3 regions of the Pseudomonas kielensis genome follow, and region 3 is predicted to be linked to each of the others. Evidence: riboswitches for the same ligand, from Rfam matches in the RefSeq annotation. Region 3 holds a riboswitch; each other region holds the start of a gene.
What was found. A riboswitch is a leader RNA that binds a small molecule or an ion and turns the genes downstream of it on or off. The one in region 3 is predicted to bind cobalamin.
Positions count from the first base shown of each region.

Region 1: it holds a riboswitch for cobalamin, as region 3 does, so the genes downstream of both, Q1W70_RS20495 (TonB-dependent receptor plug domain-containing protein) here and cobO (cob(I)yrinic acid a,c-diamide adenosyltransferase) in region 3, are expected to answer to the same signal.
Region 2: it holds a riboswitch for cobalamin, as region 3 does, so the genes downstream of both, Q1W70_RS26705 (CbtB domain-containing protein) here and cobO (cob(I)yrinic acid a,c-diamide adenosyltransferase) in region 3, are expected to answer to the same signal.

Region 1 is NZ_CP130043.1:4,384,580-4,394,801, forward strand. It holds gene Q1W70_RS20495 (TonB-dependent receptor plug domain-containing protein) at 1-1,716, opposite strand, end outside; cobalamin riboswitch at 1,922-2,127, opposite strand; gene Q1W70_RS20500 (glutathione S-transferase) at 2,321-2,932, opposite strand; gene Q1W70_RS20505 (TraR/DksA family transcriptional regulator) at 3,296-3,700, shown strand; gene Q1W70_RS20510 (hypothetical protein) at 3,943-4,164, shown strand; gene Q1W70_RS20515 (hypothetical protein) at 4,165-4,395, opposite strand; gene Q1W70_RS20520 (hypothetical protein) at 5,231-5,680, shown strand; gene Q1W70_RS20525 (hypothetical protein) at 5,680-5,883, shown strand; gene Q1W70_RS20530 (ABC transporter substrate-binding protein) at 6,003-7,016, shown strand; gene Q1W70_RS20535 (DUF3995 domain-containing protein) at 7,149-7,586, shown strand; gene Q1W70_RS20540 (Na+/H+ antiporter subunit G) at 7,596-7,964, opposite strand; gene Q1W70_RS20545 (K+/H+ antiporter subunit F) at 7,961-8,239, opposite strand; gene Q1W70_RS20550 (Na+/H+ antiporter subunit E) at 8,236-8,724, opposite strand; gene Q1W70_RS20555 (monovalent cation/H+ antiporter subunit D) at 8,721-10,222, opposite strand, start outside.
Region 2 is NZ_CP130043.1:5,767,592-5,777,813, reverse strand. It holds gene metH (methionine synthase) at 1-3,512, opposite strand, end outside; gene Q1W70_RS26730 (fatty acid cis/trans isomerase) at 3,668-5,959, shown strand; gene nfuA (Fe-S biogenesis protein NfuA) at 6,096-6,680, shown strand; gene cobM (precorrin-4 C(11)-methyltransferase) at 6,773-7,519, opposite strand; gene Q1W70_RS26715 (cobalamin biosynthesis protein) at 7,601-8,014, opposite strand; gene Q1W70_RS26710 (CbtA family protein) at 8,011-8,715, opposite strand; gene Q1W70_RS26705 (CbtB domain-containing protein) at 8,727-8,915, opposite strand; cobalamin riboswitch at 9,015-9,240, opposite strand; cobalamin riboswitch at 9,397-9,607, shown strand; gene cobW (cobalamin biosynthesis protein CobW) at 9,707-10,222, shown strand, end outside.
Region 3 is NZ_CP130043.1:3,694,604-3,704,825, reverse strand. It holds gene cobC (alpha-ribazole phosphatase family protein) at 1-328, opposite strand, end outside; gene cobT (nicotinate-nucleotide--dimethylbenzimidazole phosphoribosyltransferase) at 325-1,380, opposite strand; gene cobU (bifunctional adenosylcobinamide kinase/adenosylcobinamide-phosphate guanylyltransferase) at 1,377-1,898, opposite strand; gene Q1W70_RS17330 (cobyric acid synthase) at 1,923-3,416, opposite strand; gene cobD (threonine-phosphate decarboxylase CobD) at 3,404-4,405, opposite strand; gene cbiB (adenosylcobinamide-phosphate synthase CbiB) at 4,398-5,306, opposite strand; gene bluB (5,6-dimethylbenzimidazole synthase) at 5,303-5,953, opposite strand; gene Q1W70_RS17310 (cobyrinic acid a,c-diamide synthase CobB) at 5,950-7,281, opposite strand; gene cobO (cob(I)yrinic acid a,c-diamide adenosyltransferase) at 7,292-7,903, opposite strand; cobalamin riboswitch at 7,986-8,222, opposite strand; gene Q1W70_RS17300 (hypothetical protein) at 8,377-8,961, shown strand; gene Q1W70_RS17295 (PQQ-dependent sugar dehydrogenase) at 9,028-10,222, shown strand, end outside.

The DNA.
Region 1 (10,222 bases), 690 kb from region 3:
GTAGCGATAGGCGTCGGCATCGACCACCGAGTAGTGGCCGTAGTCCACGTCCTTGGCGCTGACCACCGAGCGGATGTAGCGCAGCGCCCCACCGGCGCCCCACCGGCGGTTCTCTGACTCGTAGCCCAGGCGCGAGCGGGCGAAGAAGCTCGGGATGTTGCTGATGGTCACGCCGTTGCGGCCTTCCACCAGGTTGCGGGTCATGTCGCCTTGCAGGCTCCAGCGCTCATTGAGTTGCCACTGGCCGTCGACTTCGATACCGCGCACCAGGATCTCACCATCACCGTTGACCCACTGGTCGCCGTCGAGGGTGATCAGGTCGTCGATTTCCCGGCGAAAGCCGGTGATGCTGGCGCTGAATTCGCGATCCAGCAGGGTGCCTCGATAATCCAGGCCCAGTTCGGCATTGCGGCTTTTCTCGGCCTTGAGGTTGGGGTTGCCCATCTCCTCGCCAGGTTCGTTGACGTACAACTGCTCGGCGTTGGGCAGTTTGTAGGCGCTGCCGAACTGGCCTCGCAACGCCCAGTGCTCCGTCAGGTCGTAGAGCGAGGTCAGCATGCCGACCGTGGCGTTTTCGCCGCCGCTCAGGTGCTCCTGGCGTACGCCGATGCTCGGGTGCCAGTCCGGCAGCGCGGCGATCACCGGGCGCAGTTGGGTATAGAGCGCGTGGGCTTCGGCCTGCTGGTTGTCGATGACCATGACATCGTCCTGGCCCTTGAACCACTGGTTGTCGCTGCCGAACACCAGCACGTGGCCACCGGGCAATTCGGCCTTGCCCTCGGCCTGCAGGCCCCAGTCGGTGAAACCCCAGTAGTCGTTGTGGTTGAGTACCCGGGTGCCGCCACCTTCCAGGTTATAGACCCGGGTGTAGCGGGTGTCCCAGTCGTTGACGTGGCCTTTGAGGAAGTAGCTCAGGTCTTGATTGACCTGCTGTTCGAAGGTGGCCGTGGCGATCTGTTGCACCCGGTCGTTGCGGGTGTTGCGGTTGTCCGTGGGGCGGGCGAAGTCCAGATTGGCGTCGCTGTACTGGTAGAACAGTTCCAGGCGCGAATCGTCGCCGAAGGCCTGGGTGGCCTTGGCGCCGAAGGTGCTGACTTCGTAGCCGCGCTTGCGGTCGGTGGCGGTGCTGCGCATGTCACTGCTGCGAAATGGCTGGTAGCCGTCGGAGACGTTGTGGCTGACGTACGCCAGCAAGCCCAGGTCGCCAAAGCCGTTGCTGACAATCTGCTCGGCGCGCGCGTCGCCGCTGCGGCCCATGAAGCTGTCCAGCCCCATGTTGACTTCACCGGAGGTCTCGCGGGTCTGGGCGCTGCGGGTCACGATGTTGATCACCCCGGCCACGGCCTGGGTGCCGAACAGCAGACTTTGCCCGCCCTTGAGCACTTCGATGCGTTCAATGGCATTGGCCGGCAGGGTGTCGAGGTAGAGCCCACCGTACAGGCGATTGTTCAGGCGCACGCCATCGAGCAGGATCAGGGTGTCGTCGTTGCGCCCACCCAGCAGCGAATAGTTGGCGTAGTCGAAGGGGCCGTTTTTCGGCGCGACGTAGAGGCCGGGTACCGACATCTGCAGCACGCGGGTGATGTCGGCATCGGGGCCGGCGCGCTCGATCTGGGCGCGGTCGATGATCTCGACCTTGCTGCCAAAACGCGCCATTTCGGCCACGGTGGTGGATTCCACCGACGGTGCGCTGACGAGTTGCTGGTCGAGGGTCATGGCCGGGGTGTTGGCCAGTGCGGGGGGGCTGATCAGGCAGAGCAGGGCGCCACAGGCATACAGTCGCGCAGGACGCGGGTCCTGGCTGGAAGGAGTTGGAATCTGAGTCATTTTTGGTCTTCTCGAAAAAAATCTTCGCAGAAGCACGCAGGAGAAAGTATCGGACACGCGCCAATACCGGCCCATGCCCGCCCACCGCAGGTTTGCCAAACAGAAATTCCAGGCCGGTCTCCGGGCTTGCGAGGCTCGAAGCGTTCACCTTCCCAGGCCCCGTGGGCCCAGTGGTCTGTCGAACGCTTCACTCGCTTACCGTTGCGGGGGCAGCACCGGACTAACCCTGAAAAGGGCGCACCGGTTTCCCGTTTCACCTCATGCACGGCGGCATGAGGCACCTGAAACTGGGCGGTATCTGAACACTCGGATGACCGTTCGTCAAATAATCAGGTGGGCTTTAGGTACAAGGCTTGCCCGTGATGGCCTCTAAAACCCTGGTCGGCCCACCGAAGCAACGTCGCACCACAGTTGTGTAGATACCTAGGCCGCGATGGCGATATCTGGAAGGCCATCGCGGGCAGGCCTGGAGCGGCAAGCATCAGGCGGGGCCTCAGCTCATCGGCGTCTCGACAAACGCCGGCTGCTGTTCGGCATACGCGGTAAATGCGCTGATCAGTGGAAACTGCGCGACATCGACCTGGTCGGGCACGACCAGCAAGGTGAAGCTCCAGGCCACGGCGAGGGTGATGCCGTCCTGTTGCAAGGTGCCATCCATGGGCAGCGGTTGCCTGGCCAGCTCCTGTTCCAGTGCCGAGTACGCCGCGTGCAACTGCCCGCTGACCCGATCCAGCCAGGGCGCATGTTGCTTCTCGCTGGGGCGCAGGTTGCGTTCGTAGTAGATCTGCACCGACTTCTCGCACGCGGCCAATGCCAGGCCGATCAGCCGCAGGGCGCGCAGGCGCTGGTCCAGGGAGGCCGGCATCAGGCTTTTGCCCGGGCTGCTCAGGGCTTGCAGGTAGTCGATGATCAGGGTCGAATCCATCAGCACTTCGCCGTCGTCCAGCACCAGCGTGGGTGCCTTGACCACCGGGTTGATCGCCTGGAACGCCTCGAAACCGCGGAACACCGAAATCGAGGCGTGCTCGAACGGGATGTCCAGGGTCTTGAGGCTGATGGCGACACGTCTTACATAAGGAGAATCGAGCATTCCGATCAGCTTCATGTACAGCTCCTTGGAGAGAGGCGGGGCAAGGGCCTGAATCTAGCGCTAAACAGCGGGTCTTGAATACTTCTGGCGGTCTGTGTCGCCGTTTGTCTTCTATATACAGCCGCTGGATTGAATTTCTTGCTATAAACGCACTCCGATAAACGCCCAAAGCTTGCCGCAGAGCAATTTAAGGGCTTTGTCAGACAAATTCCCTGTCTTTTCAGTTGCTGAGGCCGCCCCTCGGCCTTAGACTGCCGCCCCCTCGTAAATTGACTGCTGGGTGGCGCTTGGAATGTATGGCGCCTTTGCGAAACCTGGCAGGTTGACCGGAACGCATCCTGATTCGCCTTAATGCACGTATTTTTTATAGAGAAATCAATGACAAAGGATAAGTTGCTGGCCATGCCGGCGGATGACTACATGAATGCCGAGCAACAGGCTTATTTCACTGAGCTGCTGCAAAACATGAAGGTGGAAACCCACGAGCGTATCGAGCAGAACCGCATCGCCATTGAAAGCCTGGACACCCCGGCAGATCCGGCTGACGCGGCTTCGGTCGAAGAAGAACGCACCTGGCTGGTGAACGCCATTGACCGTGACCAGCGCATGCTGCCCCAGCTGGAACGTGCCCTGGAGCGCATTGGTGACGATACTTTTGGCTGGTGCGACGACAGCGGCGAGCCTATTGGCCTCAAGCGCCTGCTGATCAGCCCGACCACCAAGTACTGCATCGAAGCTCAAGAGCGTCACGAGCAGATCGACAAGCACCAGCGTCAAGCCTGATTCGCGCGGGTTACCCTTAGAGGGTTGCCGCAGACAAATCGCAACTTGCCACAGCGTCCGCGACGGACGTTGCTGCAGGTTGCGATTTTTGCGTTGTGCGGCCGACAAAAAGCCTCGACCACGGGCGGGATTGTTACCGGTTGTGTAACTAAATAGTGCAGGCGTATCGCTATTTCCGCTTCCGGCTATTCATTACCATAGGCTTACTGTTAGGAAGCTAATGAATATCCCGAGGTGGGTTCATGCAGTGTAAAGTCGATGTCGCCGTGATGATCGGCAGTGGTGTGCCGGCCGGCCTGAGGGCCCTGGGACAAGCGGTGTGCTGGGTGGTCCTGCTCAATGGCGAGCAGTACGGAACGGCCTTTGGCAGTCGCGCTGAGGCGCAAGCCTGCAAGGATGCCTGGTTGGCGCAGCTGAGTGCCCGGCAGCCCGAGAGGCCGCGGGCCGCAGGGGTGAAAGCCTGATCAGCTCTTCAGGGCGCCTTGATCGACGGCGAGCTTGAGGGCCTTGGCCGACTCCTTGGCCGCGACAGCCGCTACTTCGCCGGTCTTGAACCAGCGATCTTTCTCGACCTGGTGATAGGTGATGGTGGTCAGCGGTGGTTTGGCACGCATGACAATCACTGCCTGGAATTCGCCGTCGATTTCTCTGGCTTCGCCCCGGATGAAAAACTCGCCGATATCAAATTCGGTCACGTGCGCCTTCCCTTGGAAATTATTCTATTGATTGCAACGCAGTCCGCGAGGAGGCTGGGTTCAATGGTCGGGCAGTATGGCAGTTGTTGCAGGGAGGCGGCGCAGTTATGTCATGGGTGTGACGAAACGCCTGCGCCGGTTTACGGAGAGGTTACTTAGTGGCTGACTTCAAAGGTTCGGGCGAGGGCACAGGCTTCATTGTGGTTCATACGGAAACCTCTTACACGACCTGTGGCGGTTTCTTTGATATGAAAGAAGCCATTCCCAGCGAGTATTACTTGATAACGCAGTTGGGGTGATGCGGGAAGAAGACCATCCATTGCCCTGCAAGTCCCGCCGTGGGCGGTCTGTGGCGAATAGTGGCGGTTGCTGGTGGTTGGGCCGGGAAGGTGTTGTGAGTACATAGGAATTCCTTTTCTATGGTTTACCGACGGTCGCACGTCACTTTCAGTAGTCTAGAAGCGCTTGGCTGCTCTAGAATCCTCCCCACTGACGGGAGGTAGGTGCTCATCTAAAGCAATTTTCTTCAAGGTATATGTCAGAAAATTGGTTTTTTTTAAGAGTTTTTTCCCTAATGTTGATAGTCCAGTAATCTCTGATCGTTAGAGGGAACCTTTCCTTCAACATCCGACGACTGCCAGAGACGACGGTGCGAGTGCTTATCCAGTAGCCTGCTCGTACCTTGCGATGAAGCGGTGTTCTACCGGCTTCTCGATGACAGCCTGGGCCATTAGTGCGACATCTTCGGTACGGCCGTTTTTTTTGCTGCCTGTTTTTCTGCCGGCAGTGTCATTTCTGATGTGGGGATATTTCGTTGGCAGTAAGTAATCTCGATATGCACGCTTTGTTTGTGCTGGGCGATCTGCGCGCAAAGCTGGTTAAACAGTTTCAGTCCCGTTTTGTCTACATCACCGAGCAAAACCCGGAAGGCATCTACGTCGCCGAGATCGATACCGAATCGGCCCTGGTGGTGGATGACAAGCAACGCCTTGAACTCAAGGTCGGCGATCATTTTCGCGCCGCGGTATTGCCCAGCCGTGAAGGCGGCAAGTTGGAAATCAAGTTTCGTGAAATCAAACTGACGGTCTATGGCCTGGGCGATTACGCATTCGTCACTACGGCCGACGGCCATGCTGTCGTGTTCAAGGAAGGCAGCAGCGTGGTCACCGTGTTTGCCGCGCACCAGCAACTGCAGGAAGGCCTGACCAAGACCCTGAAGGCCGTTACCGCCAAGGCGGCGAAGTTTCGCAAGGGTGAGCTGGTGTCGTTCAAGGCCAGTGAGTAATGAGCCTGTCCCGGGCTGATTTCCATCAGCAGCACCAGGCCCGCGCCCGTGATCACGCACTGCAGTTGTTCGCCGAGAAGGCGGTCATGCAAGGCGCCTGGCTGAACTGGGTGGCGTCACAGCTTTACCTGTTGCGCCCGGCGGAGTACGCCAGCATGGTGCGCCGAGAGTTGCAGCAGTTGCAGGAACCGCCTGCCCGATAAGCCCCGTCCCGCGATCACTGGAACCTCTACTACAGTCAGTTGACTGAGTAAGCAGAGGCTGGCGTTTTTTCTGCGCCGGGCCGTCCGGTCATCGCTGTGAACAGAACGAGGTGCGAGGCATGAAAGGATTTCGACTGCTGTTGGTCAGCACGTTGACCGCTATTGGCCTGCTGACGTCGCCCACCGCCGCCACGGCCGCCCAGGCGCCGATCCACTTTGCCGACCTGAACTGGGAAAGCGGCAGTCTGATCACCGACATCTTGCGGATCATTGTCGAAGAGGGTTACGGCCTGCCCACTGACACCTTGCCGGGCACCACCATCACCCTGGAAACCGCCCTGGCCAACAATGATATCCAGGTCATCGGCGAAGAGTGGGCCGGTCGCAGTCCGGTCTGGATCAAGGCGCAAGCGCAAGGCAAGGTGGTGAGCCTGGGGGATATAGTCAAGGGAGCCACCGAAGGCTGGTGGGTGCCCGAGTACGTCATCAAGGGCGACCCGGCCAAGGGCCTCAAGCCACTGGCGCCGGACCTGCGCAGCGTCAGCGACCTGCCGCGCTACAAGGATGTCTTCAGCGATCCGGAAACCCCCGGCAAAGGACGCTTCCTCAACAGTCCGATTGGCTGGACCTCGGAAGTGGTCAACCAGCAAAAGCTCAAGGCCTATGGCCTGAGCGACAGCTACGTGAATTTTCGCAGTGGTTCGGGCGCGGCACTGGATGCGGAAATCACTTCTTCGATTCGCCGGGGCAAGCCGGTGCTCTTCTACTACTGGTCACCGACCCCACTGCTGGGGCGTTTCAAGCTGGTCCAGCTGGAGGAACCGGCGTTTGACGCCGAGGCCTGGAAAACCCTGACCGATGCCGATAATCCCAACCCACGACCCACTCGTTCGTTGCCCTCCAAGCTGTCCATTGGCGTGTCCACGCCCTTTCAAAAGCAGTACCCGCAGATTGCAGTGTTCTTCAGCAAGGTCGATCTGCCCATCGATCCCTTGAACAAGGCACTGGCCGAGATGAGCGAGAAACACAGCACCCCGCGCCAGGCGGCCAAGGCCTTCATGACCGCTCATCCGGACGTCTGGAGAGCCTGGTTGCCCAAGGAGATCGCCGACAAAGTGGCGGCGTCGCTGTAGCCTGGGAATCTCCTTGAGGGGCACTGGGAACATTGCGCTTACCGATCGGCGTTTCATTGATAAATGGCAACGCATTGAGGATTCGTCTGGACTAGGCTGTTTTTTCTGCCAACGATTCAAGGAAATTCGATCATGACCTTCGTGCTTGCTCAGTGGCTCGCAGGAGTATTTGTGGTGATCAGCCTGATCCATGTGTACTGGGCGCTGGGTGGTCAATGGGCTAACGATGCGGTAGTGCCCTACGTCCCGACACCCGAGGGCAAGGGCTTGCGCCCGGCCTTCAAACCGTCGTCGCTGGGGACCCTGGCGGTAGCCGTCGGGCTGCTGCTGATTGCCCTGATGGTGAGCTTGCGAGTGGGGCTGCTGGTGCCACAGATTCAGCATTGGTCGCTGCAATGGCTGATCAGCGCGATTGCCCTGCTGATGTTTGCCCGGGCCATTGGTGATTCGGACCTGGTGGGGTTCTTCAAGGAACAGGTCGGGTCGAAGTTCGCGCGCCTCGACACCTGGGCCTTTTCGCCCCTGTGCGTCGTCCTGGGGGCGGGGCTGCTGACCGTCGCCTGGGTCTGAATCAGCCCCTCAACTACCGCTCTCGTTGTGCCGGCTGCTGACCTCGGCCGGCACCTCATGACCCGCCATGCGCTTGCGGAACAACGCCGCGCGCGCCAGCAGCAGGGTGGTCACCGGCATGGTGATCGACAGCAGTATCGGGATCAGCCACGCATGGAGCACCAGGCTGGATTTGAGCGTCGAGAAATAGAGGATCGAGGCCAGCGCCACGCACCAGGCACCCAGGGTCGAGGCCAGAGCGGGTGGGTGCATGCGCTGGAAGTAATCCTTCAGACGCACCATACCGATGGCGCCGATCAGGGCACTCAGGCTGCTGATCACCAGCAAAATGGCCACGGTAATCTCGACCCACAGGGGTAATTGAGAAGCCTGGTTCATTCGATCACCTCGCCGCGCAGGAGGAATTTCGCCAGGGCAAACGAGCCGACGAAACCGAACAGCGCAATCAGCAGCGCCGCTTCAAAGTAGGTGTCACTGGCATAGCGGATGCCCAGCACCATCATCATCAGCATGGCGATGACGTACAGGTAGTCCAGCGCCAGGACCCGGTCCTGGGCCGAGGGGCCTTTGAACAGACGGATCAGGGTCAGCACCATGGCCAGGGAAAACACGAACAGGCTGAACACAATCGCATTCGAGAGCAGGGCACTCATTCGAAGATCTCCATCAGGGGGCGCTCGTAGGTCGCCTTGAAGTGCTCGATGAATTGCGCCTCGTCATCCAGGTCGAACACATGCAGCAGCAGGATGCTGCGATCCAGTGCCAGTTCCGACCAGACCGTGCCGGGAACCACCGTGGTGATCATCGACAGCGCCGCCAGCCCGTTGGCGTCGCGCAGGTCCAGCGGCACCTTGACGAACCGTGAGCGCGGCGGGCGTCGCTTGGCGTTCAGCACGCTCCAGGCCACAGCCAGGTTCGACCCCAGCACGTCACGCCCCACCAGCAGGAACAGGCGCAGGACCACCCCCGGGCGGCGGATGCGGATCGGTAGCGGGCGCAGCTTGCGCATCATCAGTGGGGCACAGAAGCCCAGCAGCGCGCCGAGCAGCAGGTTGCCCGGGCTGACCGACAGGTTCAGCACCAGCCACAGCACCCACAACGCCAGGGATAACCAGGGAGCCGGAAACAGACGCCTCATGGCTGCACCTCCTGCGCGGCGGCCTGGGCTTCAGGGCTGGGCACGGCGCGGGTGCCGAGCACGGCCATGACGTATTGCTCGGGATTGTTCAGGGTGTTGGCGGCAGCCTGGGTGAAACGCATCAACGGTTCGGCCTTGAAGGTCAGCAAGATGCTCAGGCCCAGCAAGGCGATGATCGGCACGCATTCCAGGCGCCGCAGAACCGGTGGCTGGCGCTCTTCCGGGGTCCAGAAGCGCTGGATGCCCAGGCGCGAGAACGCGATCAGCGAGGCCAGTCCGGAGAGGATCAGCAGCGCCAGCAGGTACCAGGCCGCGGTCGACACCGGCTGCCCCGAGGACGCGCCGAGCCCCAGCGGGTTGAGCAGGGCGCTGAGCAGGCTGAGCTTGCCGATAAAGCCCGAGAGCGGCGGCATGCCGATGATCAGCAGGGCACATGCAATGAAGCTGAGGCCGAGAAAGGCCATGGTCCAGGGAATCACCTGGCCGACCACGGCTTGCTGTTCGTCGTCGAGGTTGATGCCCTTGGTCGGCGGGCTCGCGCCCAGTGGACGCGGCAGGGCTTCGGCTTCATCGTCCAGGGGGATTTCCACCGCCGTGCGCGAGCGCTCGATCAGTTCTGCCAGGAGAAACAGCGCACTGAGGGCCAGGGTCGAGCTGACCAGATAGAACAGCGCCGCGGCCACCAGGTTCGGCTGGGCAAAGCCGATGGCCGACAGCAGGATGCCGGCCGAGACCAGGATGCTCAGGCTGGCCATGCGTTCCAGGCGGCGCGCGGAGAGGATCGCCAGCGCCGCGCAGACAATGGTCGCCATGCCGCCGTAGATCAGCCAGTCACCGCCGAAATACGCCGAGGCGCCGGCCTGCCCGGAAAACAGCAGGGTCCACAGGCGCAGCAGGGTGTAGACGCCGACCTTGGTCATGATCGCGAACATTGCCGCCACCGGCGCGCTGGCCGAGGAGTAGGCCGGCACCAGCCAGAAGTTCAGTGGCCACATCCCGGCCTTGGCCAGGAACGCCACCGCGAGGATCGCTGCGCCGGCATGCAGCAGGCCGCGATCGGCTTCGGGCACCAGGGGAATCTTCAGTGCCAGGTCGGCCATGTTCAGGGTGCCGGTGACGCCGTAGATCAGCGCCGCGCCAATCAGGAACAACGAGGACGCCAGCAGGTTGATCGAGATGTAGTGCAGACCCGCGGACACCCGGGTGCGGCCCGAGCCGTGCAGCATCAGGCCATAGGAGGCCGCCAGCAGCACTTCGAAGAACACAAACAGGTTGAACAGGTCGGCCGTCAGGAAGGCGCCGTACAGGCCCATCAGTTGAATCTGGAACAGCGCATGGAAACTGGCCCCGGCCCCGTCCCAGCGCGCCATGGCGAACAGCAGGGCGCTGACGCCGATGATCCCGGTCAGGACCAGCATCAAGGCCGACAGGCGATCGACCACCAGCACGATGCCGAACGGCACTGGCCAGTTGCCGGGCAGGTACACGCCGATGGAGT
Region 2 (10,222 bases), 2.1 Mb from region 3:
CTGCGGCCAGCCTTGAGTTCCGAGGCTTGCGGGTCGAGCAGCTTGAACAGGGTCGACTTCTCGGTGTGATCCGGGCAGGCCGGGTAGCCGGGGGCCGGGCGGATGCCGCTGTACTGCTCCTTGATCAGCGCTTCGTTGTCCAGCACTTCGTCCTTGGCGTAACCCCAGTGTTCCTTGCGCACCTGTTGGTGCAGCCACTCGGCGCAGGCCTCGGCCAGGCGGTCGGCCAGGGCCTTGACCATGATCGAGTTGTAGTCGTCGCCCGCGTCCTGGTAGGCCTTGGCCACTTCCTCGGCGCCGATCCCGGCGGTGGTGATGAAGCCGCCGACGTAGTCGGTGACGCCGCTGTCCTTGGGCGCAACGAAGTCGGCCAGGGAGAAGTTCGGCTTGCCATCGGTCTTGATGATCTGCTGGCGCAGGTGGTGTAGACGGGCAATCGGCTTGCCGTCGTCGCCGTAGACTTCCAGGTCGTCATCGTGCACCTGATTGGCCGGCCAGAAGCCGAACACCGCGCGGGCACTGATCAGCTTTTCGTCGATCAGTTTGGCGAGCATTTCCTGGGCGTCGGCATACAGCGCGGTGGCGGCTTCACCCACCACTTCATCCTGCAGGATGCGCGGGAACTTGCCGGCCAGGTCCCAGGAGATGAAGAACGGCGTCCAGTCGATGTACTCGGCCAAAACCTTCAGGTCAATGTTGTCCAGGACCTTGGCACCCGTGAAGGTCGGTTTCACGGGCTCGTAGCTGCTCCAGTCGAACTGCGGCTTCTTGGCAATCGCCGCCGGGTAGCTCAGGCGCTCGGTGCGGGCGCTACGGTTGGCAGTACGCTCGCGGACCTCGATGTATTCCTCGCGGGTTTTGGCGACGAAACCGGCCTTCAATTCCTTGGACAGCAACTGCGTGGCCACGCCCACCGCACGGGAGGCATCGGTGACATAGACCACCGCGTCGTTGCTGTACTTGGGTTCGATCTTCACCGCCGTGTGGGCCTTGGAGGTGGTCGCGCCACCGATCATCAGCGGCAGGTGGAAGTCCTGGCGCTGCATCTCGCGGGCGACGTGGACCATCTCGTCCAGCGACGGGGTGATCAGGCCGGACAGGCCGATGATGTCGCACTTCTGCTCCTTGGCCACCTGCAGGATTTTCTCCGCCGGGACCATCACGCCGAGGTCGACGATGTCATAGCCGTTGCACCCCAGGACCACGCCAACGATGTTCTTGCCGATGTCGTGCACGTCGCCTTTCACGGTGGCCATGAGGATCTTGCCCTTGGCCTCCGGTTTGTCGCCTTTTTCCAGTTCGATGAACGGGATCAGGTGGGCCACGGCCTGCTTCATGACCCGGGCGGATTTCACCACCTGGGGCAGGAACATTTTGCCGGCGCCAAACAGGTCGCCGACGATGTTCATGCCGGACATCAGCGGGCCTTCGATGACCTCGATCGGCCGGGCGAAGGATTGGCGCGACTCTTCGGTGTCTTCGACGATGTGGGTGGTGATGCCCTTGACCAGTGCGTGCTCCAGGCGCTTGTTCACGGCCCAGTTGCGCCATTCTTCGGTCTCGGCTTCCTTGACGCTGCCATCGCCCTTGTACTTGTCGGCGATGGCGAGGAGGGCGTCGGTGCCGTTGGGGGTGCGGTTGAGCACCACGTCTTCCACGGCATCGCGCAGCTCGCTCGGGATCTGGTCGTAGATCTCCAGTTGGCCGGCGTTGACGATGCCCATGGTCAGGCCGTTGCGGATTGCGTAGAGCAGGAACACTGAGTGGATCGCCTCACGCACCGGGTTGTTGCCACGGAACGAGAACGACACGTTGGACACCCCGCCCGACGTCAGGGCGTAGGGCAGTTCGTCACGGATGTAGGCGCAGGCGTTGATGAAGTCGACCGCGTAGTTGTTGTGCTCCTCGATGCCAGTGGCGACGGCAAAGATGTTCGGGTCGAAGATGATGTCTTCCGGCGGGAAGTCCACTTCGTTGACCAGGATGTCGTAGGAGCGTTTGCAGATTTCTTTCTTGCGCGCCTCGGTGTCGGCCTGGCCCGCTTCGTCAAAGGCCATTACCACCACGGCGGCGCCGTAGCGCTTGCACAGTTTGGCGTGGTGGATGAACTGCTCGACGCCTTCCTTCATGCTGATGGAGTTGACGATGCCCTTGCCCTGGATGCACTTGAGGCCGGCTTCGATCACTTCCCACTTCGAGGAGTCGATCATGATCGGCACGCGGGAGATGTCCGGCTCGCCGGCAATCAGATTGAGGAAGGTGACCATGGCCTTCTTCGAATCGAGCATGCCCTCGTCCATGTTGATGTCGATCACCTGGGCGCCGGCTTCCACCTGCTGCAGGGCGACTTCGAGGGCTTCGGTGTAGTTGTCTTCGCGAATCAGGCGGGCGAACTTGGCGGAACCGGTGATGTTGGTCCGCTCGCCGACGTTGACGAACAGCGAGTTGCGATCGATGGTGAACGGTTCCAGGCCTGACAGCCGGCACGCCTTGGCAATCTCCGGAATCTGCCGTGGGGCATAGCCGGCAACGGCCTTGGCGATGGCCTCGATGTGCCCCGGCGTGGTGCCGCAGCAGCCACCGACAATATTGAGGAAGCCGCTCTGGGCGAATTCTTCGATGACCCGGGCGGTTTCCTCCGGCAGTTCGTCGTACTCGCCGAACTCGTTGGGCAGGCCGGCGTTGGGGTGGGCCGAAACGTGGGTATTGGCCTTGTTCGACAGCTCTTCGAGGTAGGGACGCAGTTCACTGGCACCCAGGGCGCAGTTCAGGCCGACGGAAATCGGCCTGGCGTGGGCAATCGAGTTCCAGAAGGCTTCGGTGGTCTGGCCCGACAGGGTACGACCGGAGGCATCGGTGATGGTCCCGGAAATCATGATCGGCAGTTCGAAACCCAGCTCCTCGAACACGCCCTGCACGGCGAAAATCGCGGCCTTGGCGTTGAGGGTGTCGAAAATGGTCTCGATCAGGATCAGGTCGGCACCGCCCTCGATCAGGCCCTTGGCGGCCTCGGTGTAGTTCTCCACCAGTTCGTCGAAGGTCACGTTGCGGTAGCCCGGGTTGTTGACGTCCGGCGACAGCGAGCAGGTGCGGCTGGTCGGCCCGATCACACCCGCGACGAAGCGCGGCTTGTCCGGGGTTTCCAGGGTTTTGGCGTCGGCCACCTTGCGTGCCAGGCGTGCACCTTCTACGTTCAGTTCGTAGGCCAGGCCCTGCATGCCGTAGTCGGCCAGGGACACCTGGGTGGCGTTGAAGGTGTTGGTTTCCAGAATGTCGGCGCCGGCATCCAGGTAGGCCTTCTCGATCGAGCCGATCACATCCGGGCGAGTCAGGACCAGCAGGTCGTTGTTGCCCTTGACGTCGCTTGGCCAGTCGGCGAAGCGTTTACCGCGGTAATCCTGTTCCTCGAGCTTGTAGCTCTGGATCATCGTGCCCATGCCGCCATCGAGAATCAGGATACGTTCTTTGAGGGCTTGCTTGAGAACGTGGAGGCGAGCACTGCGATCGGACATGGGGACTACCTGGTCAGGCGATTACGAAGGGCCGGAATCATAACAAACCTGTGCGCTATTGGGGCATGAGGAGGTTTTGCATGAATATCGCTCATGTTGAAGCCAGGGCCGGACCGGTAGAATCGCGACGTTTTTTCATGATCGGGACCAGGGACATGTCGTATCGCGTTTTCATCAGCCTTTTTGCGCTGCTCATCAGCAGCGCCGCCACCGCCCAGGGACCGGCGCCGGCGATTTCCTATACCCGCGATATTCAACCGATCTTCACCGAAAAGTGCGTGGCCTGCCACGCCTGTTATGACTCCCCCTGCCAGCTCAACCTGGGCAGCGGCGAGGGTGCTTCTCGCGGGGCGAACAAATCCCCGGTCTACGACGGTCAACGCAGTCAGGCCGAAGCGCCGACGCGGCTGTTTTATGACGCCCTCGGCAAGCGTGCCTGGCAGCAAAAAGGCTTCTATTCGGTACTCGACGCCCAGGGCAGCCAGGCCGCGCTGATGGCGCGCATGCTCGAACTGGGCCATCAAACCCCGTTGCAACCCAACGCCAAGCTGCCGGAAGAGATCGTCCTGGGCCTGAACCGGGCCAACATGTGTCCGCAACCGGGGGAGTTCGACGCCTATGCTCAGCAGCACCCCAAGGAGGGCATGCCGCTGGCGGTGACCGGACTGACCACGGCGCAGTACCAGACCCTACAGCGCTGGCTGGCGTCCGGGGCACCCATCGACGAACAGGGCCTGGCGCCCAGCGCCCGGGAAGCGCTGCAGATCGTGCAGTGGGAAAACCTGCTCAACGCCCCCGGCGCCCGGGAAAGCCTGGTGGCGCGCTGGCTGTATGAGCACCTGTTCCTGGCCCACCTGTATTTCAAGGAGGGCGAGCAGGGCCACTTCTTCCAGTGGGTGCGTTCGCGCACGCCCACCGGCCAGCCCATCGACCTGATCAACAGCCGGCGGCCCAACGATGACCCGGGAACCCAGGTGTACTACCGCCTGTGGCCGGTGCAAGGGGTGATCGTGCACAAGACCCACATCACCTATCCCTTGAGCCCGGCGAAAATGGCCCGGATCAAGAGCCTGTTCTACAGCGGCAACTGGCAGGTCGACGCCTTGCCCGGCTACGGTCCGGAGCGCCGGGCCAACCCGTTCCAGACTTTCCAGGCGATTCCTGCCCAGGCGCGCTATCAATTCATGCTCGATAACGCCGAATACTTCGTGCGCACCTTCATCCGTGGGCCGGTGTGCCGCGGACAGATCGCCACCGACGTGATCCGCGACCACTTCTGGGCCTTGTTCCAGGCGCCGGAACACGACCTGTACATCGTCGACCCGAATTACCGCGGCCAGGCCACGCCGTTGCTGGCGATGCCCGGGCAGAACGACGACGTCGGCAGTGTGCTGAGCCTGTGGCACGCCTATCGCGACAAGCGCAATGAGTACGAAACCCTGCGCCAGGACGCCTACGCCGATGCTCCGGCACCGAGTTGGTCGTCCTTGTGGGCGGGTAACGACAACGCCTTGCTGAGCATCTTTCGCCACTTCGACAGTGCCTCGGTGACCAAGGGCCTGATCGGTGACGTCCCGCAGACGGTGTGGCTGTTCGACTTCCCGTTGCTGGAGCGCACCTATTACCAGTTGGCGGTGAACTTCGACGTGTTCGGCAACGTGTCGCACCAGGCCCAGACGCGGCTGTATTTCGACCTGATCAGAAATGGCGCCGAACAGAACTTCCTGCGCTTGATGCCCGCCGACGCCCGCGACGGTTATCTCGACGACTGGTATCAGAACGGCGGCAAGTTCAAGATGTGGATGGATTACGCCAGCATCGACAACGACACGCCGACCGCGCTCAAGCTGGCGCCCAACGACCCCAAGCGCGACTTCGTCCAGCAGTTGCTGGCTCGCTATGGCGACCTCAATGCCCGGCCGGACCCGATCAACCGCTGCAGTGGCGCCTACTGCTCCCGGCCGAACATCGATCCGGCCCTGCAGAATGCCGAGCAGGCCCTCAGTCGCCTGACGTCACGCCCGGCGGCAGGGTTGAAGGTGATCGAGCAGATGCCGGAAGCGACCATGCTGCGCATCGAAACCGCCAATGGCAAACGTGAGGTCTACAGCCTGGTGCGCAACCGCGCCCACAGCAACGTGGCGTTCATGCTCGGCGAGTCGCTGCGCTATCAGCCTGGACTGGACACCATGACCCTGTACCCGGGGGTGCTCAGCAGCTATCCGAACTTCATGTTCAACATCCCGGCCGACGAAGTGCCGGAATTCGTCGAAGACATGGAGAACGCCAAGGATGCCGAGCGTTTCGAGCGAATCGTCGGGCGCTGGGGCATTCGCCGCAGTCACCCGCAGTTCTGGGTGTACTTCCACGATTTGAGCCAGTACCTCCATGAGACCGACCCGGTGGAAGAGGGCGTGCTGGACATGAACCGCTACGAGAACCTTTGACCCCTACCTGGCGTGGCGCCCGCAAACCGGCGCCACGGCAGGTGTTTTCGACAGGGCTTTATCCCGACAAAAATACTGGGACTTTGTCCGGCGCCATGATTGGCGTAAACTGCGCCCAAGCCTGCGAGGAATTTCCATGACCGCCATTACCATTACCGACGCCGCCCACGATTATCTGGCTGATCTGCTCTCCAAGCAGAACACCCCGGGGATCGGCATTCGGGTCTTTATCACCCAGCCTGGCACCCAGTACGCCGAAACCTGCATTGCCTACTGCAAGCCGGGCGAAGAAAAACCTGAAGACACTGCGCTGGGGCTCAAAAGCTTCACCGCCTACATCGATTCGTTCAGCGAGGCCTTCCTCGACGACGCCGTGGTCGACTACGCCACCGACCGCATGGGCGGGCAACTGACCATCAAGGCGCCGAACGCCAAAGTGCCAATGGTCAACGCCGACAGCCCGATCAACGAGCGCATCAACTATTACCTGCAAACCGAAATCAACCCAGGGCTGGCCAGCCACGGCGGTCAGGTCAGCCTGATCGACGTCGTGGACGACGGCATTGCCGTGTTGAAGTTCGGTGGCGGCTGCCAGGGCTGCGGCCAGGCGGACGTGACCTTGCGCGAAGGCATCGAGCGCACCCTGCTGGAGCGCGTTCCTGAGCTCAAGGGCGTGCGCGACGTGACCGACCACACGCAGAAAGAAAACGCCTACTACTAATAAGGTGTTCGCTGCGACATGAAAAAACGGCGCCCGTGAGCGCCGTTTTTTTATGGTCAGTCCTTGTGGAACCTGTAGCAGCTGCCGAGCCCTCAGGGCCGGTACAGGTGCGCATGCCCGGCCCGGTACAGTGACGACTCACTGAAGGAGTCCGCCGCCAGCACCCGGCCCACCAGGATCAGCGCCGTGCGCCGAAAACCTTTGGCCTGGACCTTGTCGACGATGTCGTCGAGGGTGCCCAGGACCCAGTCCTGATCCGGCCAACTGGCCTTGTGCACCACGGCAATCGGGCAGTCGGCGCCGTAGTGGGGCAGCAGTTCGGCGACGATTTTCGCCAGGTGGTTGACCCCCAGGTGAATCGCCATGGTCGTGCCATGCCGGGCCAGGCTGGCGAACTCCTCGCCGGCCGGCATCGTGGTTTTATCGGCGTAGCGGGTCAGGATCACGCTTTGCGCGATGTCCGGCAGGGTCAGTTCGACCCCCAGCAACGCCGCACAGGCCGCCGTGGCCGTGACGCCGGGGATGATGTCGAAGGGGATGCCCAGCGCGCGCAGATGGCGGATCTGCTCGCCGATCGCCCCATACAGACTCGGATCGCCGGAATGCACCCGTGCCACGTCTTCGCCCCGGGCGTGGGCCTGGCTGATCAACTCGATGATCTGTTCCAGGTGCAGTTCGGCACTGTTGACCACCTGGTGCGCCCGGTGGCCCTGGAGCACGGCTTCAGGCACCAATGAGCCGGCGTAGATGATCACCGGGCAGCTGTGAATCAGCCGTTGGCCCTTGACGGTGATCAGTTCCGGGTCACCGGGACCCGCGCCGATGAAGTAGACGGTCATGGCCGGCTCCTGTGAAAAAAAGGACAAGGCAAGGCTTCAGATGAACGTTGCTCATGATCGAAGGGGTGGATTATCGGGATTTTACAGCGCGCAGGCCAATGCAAAGGTGGCCTGGGCGTATTTCTGCCGGGAAATCAGCAGGGTTGCCGGGGCCTGGGCCAACTGTTCGGCCAGGGCCAGGGCAGCGCTTTCGGCCACGCCATAACAGCCGGTGCGTTCGAAGGCGATCTGCGACTGGTGGCTGAGGCGGGCTTGATACTGGGCCAATTGTTCGCTGCTGAAGTACATCAGTGGCAGCGCCAGTTGGGCGGCCAGTTCGAGCAGTCCAGGCTCCTCGCGCTTGAGGTCGATGCTGGCCAGGGCCTTGATCGAGTGCAGCTCGATCTGGTGCGCTTGCAGGGCCTGATCGAGTAACGCGCGCAGCGTGCTCGCCGGGCAGCCACGCTGGCAGCCCAGGCCGACCACCAGGGTCGGCGCTGCGCGGGGGTCACTCATGCCGGGAACTGGCCCGCGCTTTTACGGCGGAACAACCAGGCGCTGAGCACGCCCAGGGCCAGCCAGAAAGCCACGTTGGTCAGTTGCGACGCGATCTTGAACTGCGTTTCCAGCGCTTGCGGCGCCAGCATCGAATGCACGGCCGGTTGGGGGGCGCCGATCACATGGGGTACCACCAGGATGGCAACGCCCAGCAGCTTGAGCAGCCAGTTGCGGCCGAACGCGATCAGGGCAATCCCGGCGGCGGTCGAGGCTGCCGTGCCGATCCACCACATTTGCCGTTGGCCCAGGTCGGCCGCGGCGGTGCCCGGCAACTCGGGTGGCAGGCCGAGGGTCGGTGCCAGGACGAAGGTGGCATAACCGGCCAGGCCCCAGAGCAGGCCCTGGGACGTGCGGGTCGGCGCGCGCAGGGTGTAGAGGCCCGCCAGCATCAGGGCAAAGCCGACGGCCACCACCAGGTTGCCGCCCGTGGTCGACAGCACACGCTGCCAGCCGTCTTCCGGTTCCCAGGCTTCGCCGTCATGGCTGTGGGCCGCGGTACCGGCGGCGTGTTCATGGACCTCAACCGCCGCAGGTGCGGATTGTTCGTAAGTCTCGGCCTGCAGAATCAACGGGGAGACCCAGAAACTCTGCAGCAGCGTCAGCAGCAGGGCGGCAAGCAGCCCACTGAAACCTGCGGTTTGTGCAATACGCTTGATCATCTGGGCAGGTCTCAGTGGCACGGGAAGGCGGCGCTGTGGCGGGTATCGTGGGCGGCGTTGTGCACGGCCTCGATATGGGAGAACCCGGCGAAGTACACCAGGCACACACCCAGGATCGATGCGCCGATGGCGGCAACGAGGCGTTGGCCCAGTGTGGTGGTGCTGGCGGTGGCGTGGCGGGTGCTGGTGATGGTCGACATGGCGCTTGCCTCTGGTCAGTCAGGGGTGAGTCGTGCGCATGCAAACCTCCGCGAGCCGGGCACGCAGAAACTTGAACAGCGCCCGCCCACCGCGGGTTTGTTGGCTATGTGTTGCGGGCCGGTCTCCGGGCTCACGAGGGGCGGGCTATGGCCACGCCTGCAAGAATCGCCTTCCCATGCCGTACAGCTGGCACAGTGGATCTGACTCTTCGCTCGCTTACCGTTGCGGGGGCAGCACCGGACTGACATGGCTTTGCAGTAAAGCACATGATTCACCGGTTTCCCGTTTCACCCTGTGAAGGGCACCCGTAACAAGGTGTGTAGGAGAGCATGGCCGGGGGATGGGCGTCAATTGGCATGGGTTCTCAATTGGGGCCCATGCGCCTGCATCGCGGGCAAGCCCGCTCCCACCAGTACTCCTGTGGGAGCGGGCTTGCCCGCGATGGGCTCGACTAGACATTGACCCGCCCCGATGCGATGCGTAGCCTTGCGCGTTCGAGGTTCTTTGGCGCGTGCGCCGAAGCTAAGAAGGGAACGCGGTCAATGCCGCGGCTGCCCCCGCAACTGTGAACGGTGCTGTTTCTGCCAGGCCACTGCACGCTTGATCTCAAGCGGCGGGAAGGCGCAGGAGCCGCCAGTCGAAAGACCGGCCCACCGTCAGCCAGGAGACCTGCCTCGTACCAGATTCTCACTACAACCGGGCGGGGTGATCCGGTGGCGAACGCTTTCCGCACGCCAGCGCGTTGCGGCTTCTCGTCCCGTATGCCCGCCACCTTGCCAAAGGGCATCCGATGAAAACACTGGCCAAACTCCCTGTCACCATCGTTACCGGCTTCCTCGGCTCGGGCAAAACCACCTTGCTGCGGCACATGCTCGACAACGCCCAGGGTCGTCGCATTGCGGTGATCGTCAACGAGTTCGGCGAGCTGGGCATCGACGGCGACATCCTCAAGCAGTGCACCATCGGTTGCACCGAAGAAGAAGCCACTGGCCGGGTCTATGAACTGGCCAACGGTTGCCTGTGCTGCACCGTCCAGGAAGAGTTCTTCCCGGTGATGCGTGAACTGGTGGCCCGTCGCGGCGACCTCGACCACATTCTCATCGAAACCTCCGGCCTGGCCTTGCCCAAGCCGCTGGTCCAGGCCTTCCAGTGGCCGGAAATCCGCAGCGCCTGCACGGTCGACGCCGTGATCACCGTGGTCGACAGCCCGGCCGTGGCCGCTGGCACCTTCGCCGCCTTCCCGGACCAGGTCGACGCCCAGCGCAAACTCGATCCGAACCTGGACCACGAATCGCCGCTGCATGAG
Region 3 (10,222 bases):
CATAAGGGTCTGACCAGAACCGGCCAAGGGCGTCGGCGTCGGTTTCCATCAACGCCGCCGCGCTGCGCCCTTCCCAGGCGCCAAAATGCAGCTCTTGCAGATCCTGCTCCAGCGTCACCGGCAGGCCCAGTTGCGCGCCCAGCTCCTCGGCAAACCGCGCACAGCGTTGCAGGGGCGAACTCACCAGTCGGCTCCAGGGGCCGCCCCCCACCACGGCGTCGCGCATCTGCTGCCAACCCAGCGGGGTGAGCGCGTCATCCAGACTGCCGCGCAGGCCGCCGCCCAGTTCGGTTTCACCGTGGCGCAGCAGGTCCAGGTGCAAGCTCATGCCGGGCGATCGGCAACCGCCGCCTCGGCAAAGGTCGCCATCTGCCCGTGCAGGTCGCAGGCCAGGCGCAGCAAGGGCACCGCCAGCGCCGCACCGCTGCCCTCGCCCAGGCGCAAGCCGAGGTCGAGCAGCGGTTGCGCGTTCAAGGTTTCCAAGACATGCCGGTGACCCGGCTCGGCCCCGCGGTGGCCGAACAGCAGCCACTCGCGACAAGCCGGGTTGAGGCGCACGGCAATCAGGGCTGCGACGCTGCAGATAAAGCCGTCCACCAGCACCGCCAGCCCTTCCTGGGCACAGGCCAGGTAAGCGCCGACCAGCGCGGCGATTTCAAAGCCGCCGAGGTTGAACAGGGTTTGCAGCGGGTCACCGCGCTGCGCCGCGTGCAAAGCCAGGGCGCGTTCGATGACCTGGGTCTTGTGGCTGACGCCCGCCGTGTCCAAGCCGGTGCCCGGGCCGGTGAGATGGGCCACCGGACAATCCAGCAAGGCACAGGCCAAGGCACTGGCCGCGGTGGTATTGCCAATGCCCATCTCGCCGCCGATGAACAGCTCCGCGCCTTCGGCCAGGGCTCGCAACACGGTCTCGCGCCCGGCTTGCAAGGCTTGCGCGCCTTGGGCCGCAGTCATGGCCGGGCCATGGGCGAAGTTGGCGGTGCCAGGCCCCAGGTGCAGGTGGCGCACCCCCGGCAGGTTCAGCGATGGGGTGACGGTGCCGAGGTCGACCACTTCCAGCCGGGCTTGCAGCTGACGCGCCAGCACGCTGATGGCCGCGCCGCCGTTGACGAAGTTGCGCAACATCTGCCCCGTGACTTCCTGGGGAAAGGCCGAGACCCCTTCGGCCACCACCCCGTGGTCACCGGCAAAAATCCCGATCCACAGCTGGTTCACGCTCGGCTTGAGTCGACCTTGCAGCCCCGCCAACTGCACCGCCAGCGTTTCCAGCTGCCCCAGCGAGCCGGCGGGCTTGGTCAGTTGCTGTTGCAACTGCTCGGCGTCTTGCACGGCTTGGCGATCAACGGCCTTGCACGGGTTCAGCCACCAGGATTGAGTCATAACGCAGTACCTTTCAAAGTCAGGGGCAGGCCGGCGACGGTCAACACGACACGCTGACAGCGCTCAGCCAGGGCTTGATGCAACCAACCGGCTTCATCGACATAACGGCGAGTCAGTTCGCCCAGCGGCACGACCCCCATTCCAGTCTCGTTGCTGACAAAAATCACCTCTCCCGGCAACGCCGCCAGGCAGTCCAGCAGGGCTTCACGTTCCTGGGCCAGACGCTCGGGGTTGTCGAGCATCAGCAGGTTGGTCAGCCACAGGGTCAGGCAATCCACCAGCAGGCAGCGCTCGGCACTGGCGGTTTCGCGCAGAACCCGCGCCAGCGCCAGGGGCTCCTCGATCAACCCCCACTCGGCCGGACGGCGCGCCCGGTGATGGGCGACCCGGGCGTTCATTTCGCCATCCAGCGGCTGGCTGGTGGCAATGTAGGTCACCGCCAGGGAGCTGTCGGTGGCGAGCTTTTCAGCCAGGCGGCTTTTGCCGGAACGGGCACCGCCAAGGATCAATTGCAGCATGGTCATAACCTTTTATGAGCGGTATCAGGGGCAACTCTGCGCAGCGAGGCGCCCAGGCCGGTCAACCGACAAACCACAGAGCTCGCGCAACAGCCCGGTATCCAGGTGCTTCTCCACCAGGTCCGCCAGGCGCTCGATGTCGCGCTCGCGCAGCCCGTGATAATCGACCGCCTGCACATCCGCAAGCCCGGCCCAGCGCAACAGCGCACTGCACGCAGCCGGCGACTCGAACAGGCCATGCAGGTAAGTCCCGAGGACCTGCCCATCGGCACTCTGCGCGCCATCGCTGCGGCCGTCGTCGAGCAACACGGCGGGCTGCTCCAGCGCCACCCCACGGGTGACCCCGGCATGAATTTCATAGCCACTGACCGCAGCGTTTTCCAGCACCAGGCGGCCACGCACATTGCGCAGTTGCTTCTCGGCCTCCAGCACCGTGTCGAAGGCCAGCAAGCCCAGCCCGGCACTGGAGCCCGCGGCCCCTTCCAAGCCCAGCGGATCATGCAACTGCGTGCCGAGCATTTGCAGGCCGCCACAGATGCCCAGCAGCTTGCCGCCGTAGCGCAGGTGACGGGCGATGGCGGTGTCCCAGCCATTGGCCCGCAGGTACGCAAGGTCGCTGCGCACGCTCTTGGAGCCCGGCAGGATGATCAGGTCGGCGGGCGGTATCGCCTGGCCCGGCCCGACGAATTGCAGATCGACCTGCGGGTGCAGGCGCAGCGGATCGAAGTCAGTGTGGTTGCTGATGCGCGGCAATACCGGCACCACCACCTTGAGTACCTGCTCGGCCTTGTCGGCCTGGCGCTGGTCAATGCCGTCCTCGGCTTCCAGGTGCAGGTCCATGACATAGGGCAAGACCCCGATGACCGGCTTGCCGGTCCGCGCCTCCAGCCAGTCCAGGCCCGGTTGCAGCAAGGCGATGTCACCGCGAAAACGGTTGATGATGAAACCCTTGACCCGCGCCTGCTCGCTGGCCGACAGCAATTCCAGGGTGCCCACCAGATGGGCGAAGACTCCGCCACGATTGATGTCGGCAATCAACACCACCGGGCAATCGACGGCCTCGGCAAAGCCCATGTTGGCGATGTCACCGGCCCGCAGGTTGATCTCGGCCGGCGACCCCGCCCCTTCCACCATCACCAGCGGATAGGCCGCGCTCAGGCGTTGGTGCGAGGCAAGTACTGCCTGCATGGCGATGGCCTTGTAGTCGTGATACGCGACCGCATTCATGCTGGTCACCGCGCGCCCGTGAATGATCACCTGGGCCCCGGTATCGCTGTTGGGCTTGAGCAGCACCGGGTTCATGTCGGTGTGGGGTTCGAGGTTCGCGGCCTGGGCCTGCACTGCCTGGGCCCGACCGATTTCGCCACCGTCGGCGGTGACAGCGCTGTTGAGCGCCATGTTCTGCGGCTTGAACGGCACCACCGATACCCCCTGGCGCGTCGCCCAACGGCAGAGCGCCGTCACCAGGGTGCTTTTGCCGGCATCGGACGTGGTGCCTTGTACCATCAACGTGGGCATGGGGTTTCCTTGGCATAGGCGACAAAGGCACGCTCCAGGCGCAACCAGTCGGTTTCGTCGGCCGGCAGGCCGAAGCGCAGGCTACTGTTGTGGCTGAACAGGCGCAGCAAAATGCCCTGGCGTGCCATGAATTCATACAGGTGCTCGGCACGTTCGGTGCTCAACCACTGGAACAGCGCGCAGCCGCCCTGAGGCTTGAAACCATGCCGTTCCAGCAGTTCGACCAGACGTTCGCTCGCCTCTTCACTGCGCTGGCGCTGGCGCCGATGACCTTCGCTGTCGAGCAGGCAGGCTTGCCCCAGCACCCGTGTCGGCCCGGCAACCGCCCAGGGGCCCACCTGCTCGGCGAGCAGATTGAGCAGCCGCCGTTCGGCCAGGACAAACCCCAGGCGCACCCCGGCCAGGCCGAAGAACTTGCCGAAGGAACGCAACACGATCAGCCCGACCTGATGGGCAAAAGACGCCAGGCTCAGGTGCGGGGTGTTGTCCATGAACGCTTCGTCCACCACCAGCCAGCCGCCTCTCTGGGCCAGGCGGGCATGCCAGTCGAGCAGGCGCTCCGGGGTCAGGCTCAAGCCTGTGGGGTTGTTGGGGTTGACCACCACCAGCACGTCGAGGTTGTCGATGAAAAGCTCCACCTCCTGCTCCAGCACCTCGCGCACGATGTAGCCGTTACGCCGCCAGGCTTCGGCGTGCTCGGCATAACAGGGCGACAGGACGCCGACTTTGCCGGCGCGCCGCAAGCGTGGCAGCAACTGGATGGCCATCTGCGAACCGGCGACCGGCAGTACCTGAGTCGCGCCATAGTATTGCCGGGCAGCCTGCTCCAGGCCGTCCTCGGTTTCCGGCAAGCGGGCCCAGGCCCTGGCGGGAATCGGCGGGATAGCCCATGGCCAGGGTGCCAGCCCGCTGGAGAGGTCGAGCCAGTCGGCCTCAGCAATTCCATAGTGCAACGCCGCCTTGCGCAGGCGACCACCGTGTTCAAGCATAAAACTCGGCCCCCACACAGAGGATCAACAGCCATACCCATACCCCGCGCTGGACCAGCAACCAGCCACGATCGATGGAGTCGGCGTCCGCCGGTACGCCCTCGCCCAATGGCGGACGCTGGTGCAGTTCGCCATGATAGATGGCCGCCCCACCCAGTTCGACGCCCAGTGCGCCAGCCCCGGCAGCCATCACCGGGCCGGCATTCGGGCTGTCCCAGGTCGGTCCCTGGGTACGCCAGCACTTGAGGGCCAGCCGGGTCTTGCCGAGCACCGCATAGGTCAAGGCCACCAGACGTGCGGGAATGTAGTTGAGCACGTCGTCGATTTTCGCCGCCGCCCAGCCGAACCGCTCGAACCGTTCGTTGCGATAGCCCCACATGGCGTCCAGGGTATTGCTCAGGCGATACAGCACCACCCCGGGCGCCCCGGCCACGGCGAACCAGAACAACGCGGCAAACACCGCATCGCTGCCATTTTCCAGGACCGACTCGGTGGCCGCGCGGGCCACTTCGTTGGCGTCCAGCTCACTGGTCTGGCGGCTGACCAGGTAACTGACGCGGGTGCGTGCTTCGTCCAGGTCATTGCTGCGCAGCGCCTGGGCCACCGGCTCGACGTGCTCGCCCAGGCTGCGCAAGCCCAGGGCGCAATACAGGGCCAGGATCTCGACGATCCAGCCGAGGTAAGGCAGCCAGGACAACGCCGTGGCCAACAGGGTCAGCGGCACCACGGCCAGCACCCACGCGGTCACCCCATGGCTGCGCCAGCCACGGCCGGCAGAATTGAAACGCTGCTCGATGCGCCCGGCAAATCGACCGAACGCCACCAGCGGATGCCAGCGCTTGGGTTCGCCCAGCAGCGCATCCAGCGCAACGCCAGCGACACTCAACAACGCCACACTCATTGACTCACTCCCCAGACATTTTCATACAGCAATTCATGCAGCGGACGCACTTGCGCCCAGCCTTCAAGGGCCAGCATCGGCGCCGGATAAAAGGCCTTGACCGGGCCCAGGCAGAGAATCGCCACAGGCTTGGCCCCGGCCGGCAGTTGCAACAGATCGGCCAGTGCCTGGGGCTCGAACAGCGAAACCCAGCCCAGGCCCAGGCCTTCGGCGCGCGAGGCCAGCCACAGGTTCTGGATCGCGCAGGACAACGACGCCATGTCCATTTCCGGCAAGGTGCGGCGGCCGAAAATATGCCGCTCGCGATCGTCCATCAACGCGGCCACCAGCACTTCGGCGCAATCGCTGATGCCTTCGACCTTGAGTTTCATGAACTCATCGCTGCGCTCGCCGAGGGCTTGGGCGGTGCGGATGCGTTCTTCCTCCACCAACGCCTGGAGCTGCCCGCGCAAGGCGCGGTCGCTGATGCGAATGAAGCGCCATGGCTGCATCAGGCCGACACTGGGCGCCTGATGGGCCGCTTCAAGCAAACGGCGCAGCAGCTCGGGCTCCACTGTGCCACCGCTGAAGTGGCGCATGTCGCGCCGCTCGGCGATGGCGCGGTAGACCGCCTGGCGCTCGGTGTCGGTAAAGGCGTTGTCGGTCATGAGCCGTTCGCGAGCGCGCTCGCTCCCACAGGGTTCGGCGCAAACAATGCGGCGATCGCCCCAGGATTGGACGGGAAATAAAAGTGCACATAAGAGGCCGTCATCCGCCCCTCACGATAAACCGCCTCCGCGCCCCGCCCGCCGTTCGGGCTCAGCCCGCGGGCAATCGGCTCAAGTTCCGTACTGGTCAACGAATGGTGGTACGTGTGCCCACGCAACGTGCCTTCTGGCAGCTCGACCGCTTGCAGCGCCAACGCCGCCAGGCGTTTTTGCATCACCGCAGCGCCTGCCAGCAATCCCACCAGTTCGGCACGCGTGCCGTCTACGTCGGTGAGGGAATCGAGCAGGTACAGCATGCCGCCACACTCGGCGAGCAGCGGCTTGCCGGCGGCGTGATGGGCGCGGATAGCGTCGAGCATCGCGGTGTTGCGCGCCAACGCCACGTGGTGCAATTCCGGGTAGCCGCCAGGCAGGTACAGGCTATCGGCCTCAGGCAACTGACTGTCACGGATCGGCGAGAAGAAGCGCAACTCGGCGCCCATCGCTCGCAGCAAATCCAGGCTCGCACCGTAGGTGAACGCGAACGCTTCATCACGGGCTACCGCAATGCTGACTCCCGCAAGCAACGGCTCGACCGGGATCACGTCGGGCGCGGCAAATTCCACGGCTGGCGGCAAGGCCACCTGGCAACTGCTGCCCAGCGCTTGGGCGGCGGCATCGAGGCGCAGGTCCAAGTCGTTCAGCTCACTGGCTTGCACCAGGCCCAGGTGCCGGCTCGGCAATTCAATCCCGGTCTCCCGGGACAGCGCGCCATACCAGCGCAGGCCTTCGGTCAGGCTGCCTTCCAGCAACTGGGCGTGGCGCAGGGTCCCCACCCGGTTGGCGAGCACGCCGGCAAACGGCAGGTCCGGCTGATACCGCGCCAGGCCCAATGCCAGCGCCCCAAAGGTCTGGGCCATGGCGGTGCCGTCGATCACTCCCAGCACCGGCACCCCGAAGTGGCGCGCCAGGTCGGCGCTGGACGGGGTGCCGTCGAACAACCCCATGACCCCTTCGATCAGGATCAGATCAGCCTCAGCGGCGGCTTCCCACAATAGCCGGCGACTTTCCTGCTCGCCGACCATCCACATGTCCAACTGATACACCGGCTGGCCACTGGCGCGCTCGAGAATCATCGGGTCGAGAAAATCCGGGCCGCACTTGAACACCCGGACCTTGCGCCCCTGATTGCGGTGCAAACGGGCCAGGGCGGCGGTGACGGTAGTCTTGCCTTGACCTGAGGCTGGCGCGGCGATCAGTACCGCCGGGCAAAAACGACTGCTGGTCATAAAACGATGCTCACAGCTCGACGCCTTTTTGCGCCTTGATCCCGGCCTGGAACGCATGCTTGATCACGCCCATTTCGGTGACGGTGTCAGCCAGCTCGATCATTTGCTCTTTGGCGCCGCGGCCGGTGACCACCACGTGCTGCATCGGCGGGCGGGCTTGCAGGTCGCTGAGCACCTGATCGAGATCGAGGTAGCCATGCTTGAGGGCGATGTTCAGCTCATCGAGCACCACCAGGCCGATCGCCGGGTCGCGCAGCAGTTCGCGGGACACCTGCCAGGCAGCCTCGGCCGCGGCGATATCGCGCTGGCGATCCTGGGTTTCCCAGGTGAACCCTTCGCCCATCACATGAAACCGCACCTGCTCCGGGAAGCGCCGGAAAAACAGCTCCTCACCCGTGCTGTTGCGGCCCTTGATGAACTGCACCACGCCGCACTGCATGCCATGGCCCATGGCGCGGGCGAGCATGCCGAACGCCGAGCTGCTCTTGCCTTTGCCATTGCCGGTCAGCACCAGCAGCAGACCACATTCGTTGGGCGAGTTGGCAATACGTTCATCGATCACGGCTTTTTTGCGCTGCATGCGCGCCAGGTGGCGTTCGTCACGATCAGGGGAATCAGTCATGGGGGGAGCTCTCCGTTGAGGCTGGATAACGGCGGGCAGGCATAGGAATAGACGGCAAGAAGCCTGGCATCGCCCACCGTGATGCCGCTGGATGGATCAGGCCGGTCTCCGGGCTCATGAGTGGCGCGCTGGCCGGACGACGCGCCTTCCCATATCGGACACCGATACAGTGGCTCAAAGCGTCGTTTTCACTCATTTACCGTTGCGGGGGCAGCGCCGGGATCGTCGCCCGTTCTGTCATAGAACGCGCGCTCACCGGCTTCCCTGTTTCACTCGATCGACCCTGGGGTCACCGAGCACCTGAAACAAGTCGCGAAGGTTAGTGGGTTGGGGGTGGAGCGTCAATTAAAGCCGGGTTTATCGGCACAGAGAAAACCGCCCGGCGCGATAAACCCCTGCCTGTCTTGTGCGAGGTCGAAAGCAGTGATATCAAATAGCCACACACCAATACGACAATAATAAGGGTGAGCAACATGCAAGGCATGATCATCAGTAACCCGAAGCTGGAATTCCTGCGCCCGGTACTGGAACGCTGGTTTACCTGCATCGACCGCTTCAACGCCGTGCGCGGCGACGGTGAAAGCCCCTACTGGTTCGATGAGCGTGCCAACCTGAGCCTGCTCTCGGCAGCCGCCTGGATGGCGGAAATGGTGACCCTGCAACACACCCCAACCCCCAAGCAGGTGGAGGAAGGCGATCGCAGTGGCCGTGCCGACCTATTGCTTGCCAACGCGCAACAGCGCGCCTACCTGCAAGCGAGCCAGCGCTGGCCGCGCCTCAACGCCCTCAACCTCAGTCAGGCGCTGCTCGACATTACGGCGGCAGCCAAAACCATCGCCTACTCCAACGAGCTGAAACTTGGCTGCCTGTTCGTGGCGCCCCACAAGCCGCAGCAAAGCGCCACGCCGGAAGAGTTACAGGACCTGATCGACGATCTGCAAAAGCAGCACTGCTGCGCTGTGGCCTGGTATTTCCCCTACGCCTACCGCAAGTTGCGCAACGAAGCCGGGCACTACCACCCCGGTGTCGCGGTGCTGCTCAAGGAAGCGCGCACCTGATGGATTGAACCTAAGGCCGTGCTGGCTCCTCTATGCATTAAGTGGTGCATTCAAACGGAGAGCCGCATGTCCAAGTCCCGCCTCGTCGGTGTCATCGCCCTGGCCGCAAGCCTGGTCGCCTGCGGAGAAACCTCGAACCTCAGGGTCGAGGATGGCACCGGGCCCTCGCCCAAGCTGCCTGAACCAAACAAAACCCTGATCCCCACGGTCAACATCGCGCCCGCCGTCGGCTGGGCCAATGGTGCCAAGCCGATCGCCGCGCCGGGCACCCAGGTGGCTGCCTTTGCCGAAGGGCTGGACCATCCGCGCTGGCTCTATGTGCTGCCCAACGGCGATGTGCTGGTCGCAGAAACCAATGCACCTCCCAAGCCTGAAGACAGCAAAGGCATCCGTGGCTGGGTCATGGGCAAGGTCATGGACCGCGCTGGGGCCGCGGTGCCAAGCGCCAACCGCATCACCCTGCTGCGCGACGGCAACCACGATGGCGTGGCCGAGACCCGCAGCAGTTTTATCGAAAACCTCAATTCGCCATTTGGCATGACCCTGGTCGGCAACGACCTGTACGTCGCCGACACCGATCGCCTGCTGCGCTTCACCTATGTCGAGGGGCAAACCTCGATCACCAGCAAACCGATGAAAGTGATCGACCTGCCCGCTGGCACCCTGAATCACCACTGGACCAAAAACGTCATCGCCAGCCAGGACGGCAGCAAGTTGTATGTCACGGTGGGCTCCAACAGCAATGTCGGGGAGAACGGCCTGGAACAGGAACAGGGCCGCGCCGCCATCTGGGAGGTGGATCGCGCCACCGGCAATCAGCGGATTTTCGCCTCGGGCCTGCGCAACCCCAATGGCATGGCCTGGGAGCCGAGTTCGGGCAAGCTGTGGACGGCGGTCAACGAGCGAGACGAGATCGGCAGCGACCTGGTGCCGGACTACATCACATCGGTCAAGGACGGCGGTTTTTATGGCTGGCCCTTCAGCTACTTCGGCCAGCACGTCGATGCTCGCGTCAGCCCGCAAGATCCGGATCGGGTGGCCCAGGCCATCGCCCCGGACTACGCGGTGGGTCCACACACGGCATCCCTGGGACTGACCTTCGCCCAAGGCAGCACGCTGCCAGCGCCGTTCACCGAAGGCGCGTTTATCGGCCAGCACGGCTCATGGAACCGCAACCCCCACAGCGGCTATAAGGTGATCTTCGTGCCCTTCAGTGGCGGCAAACCGAGCGGGCAGCCGATGGATGTGCTGAGTGGCTTCC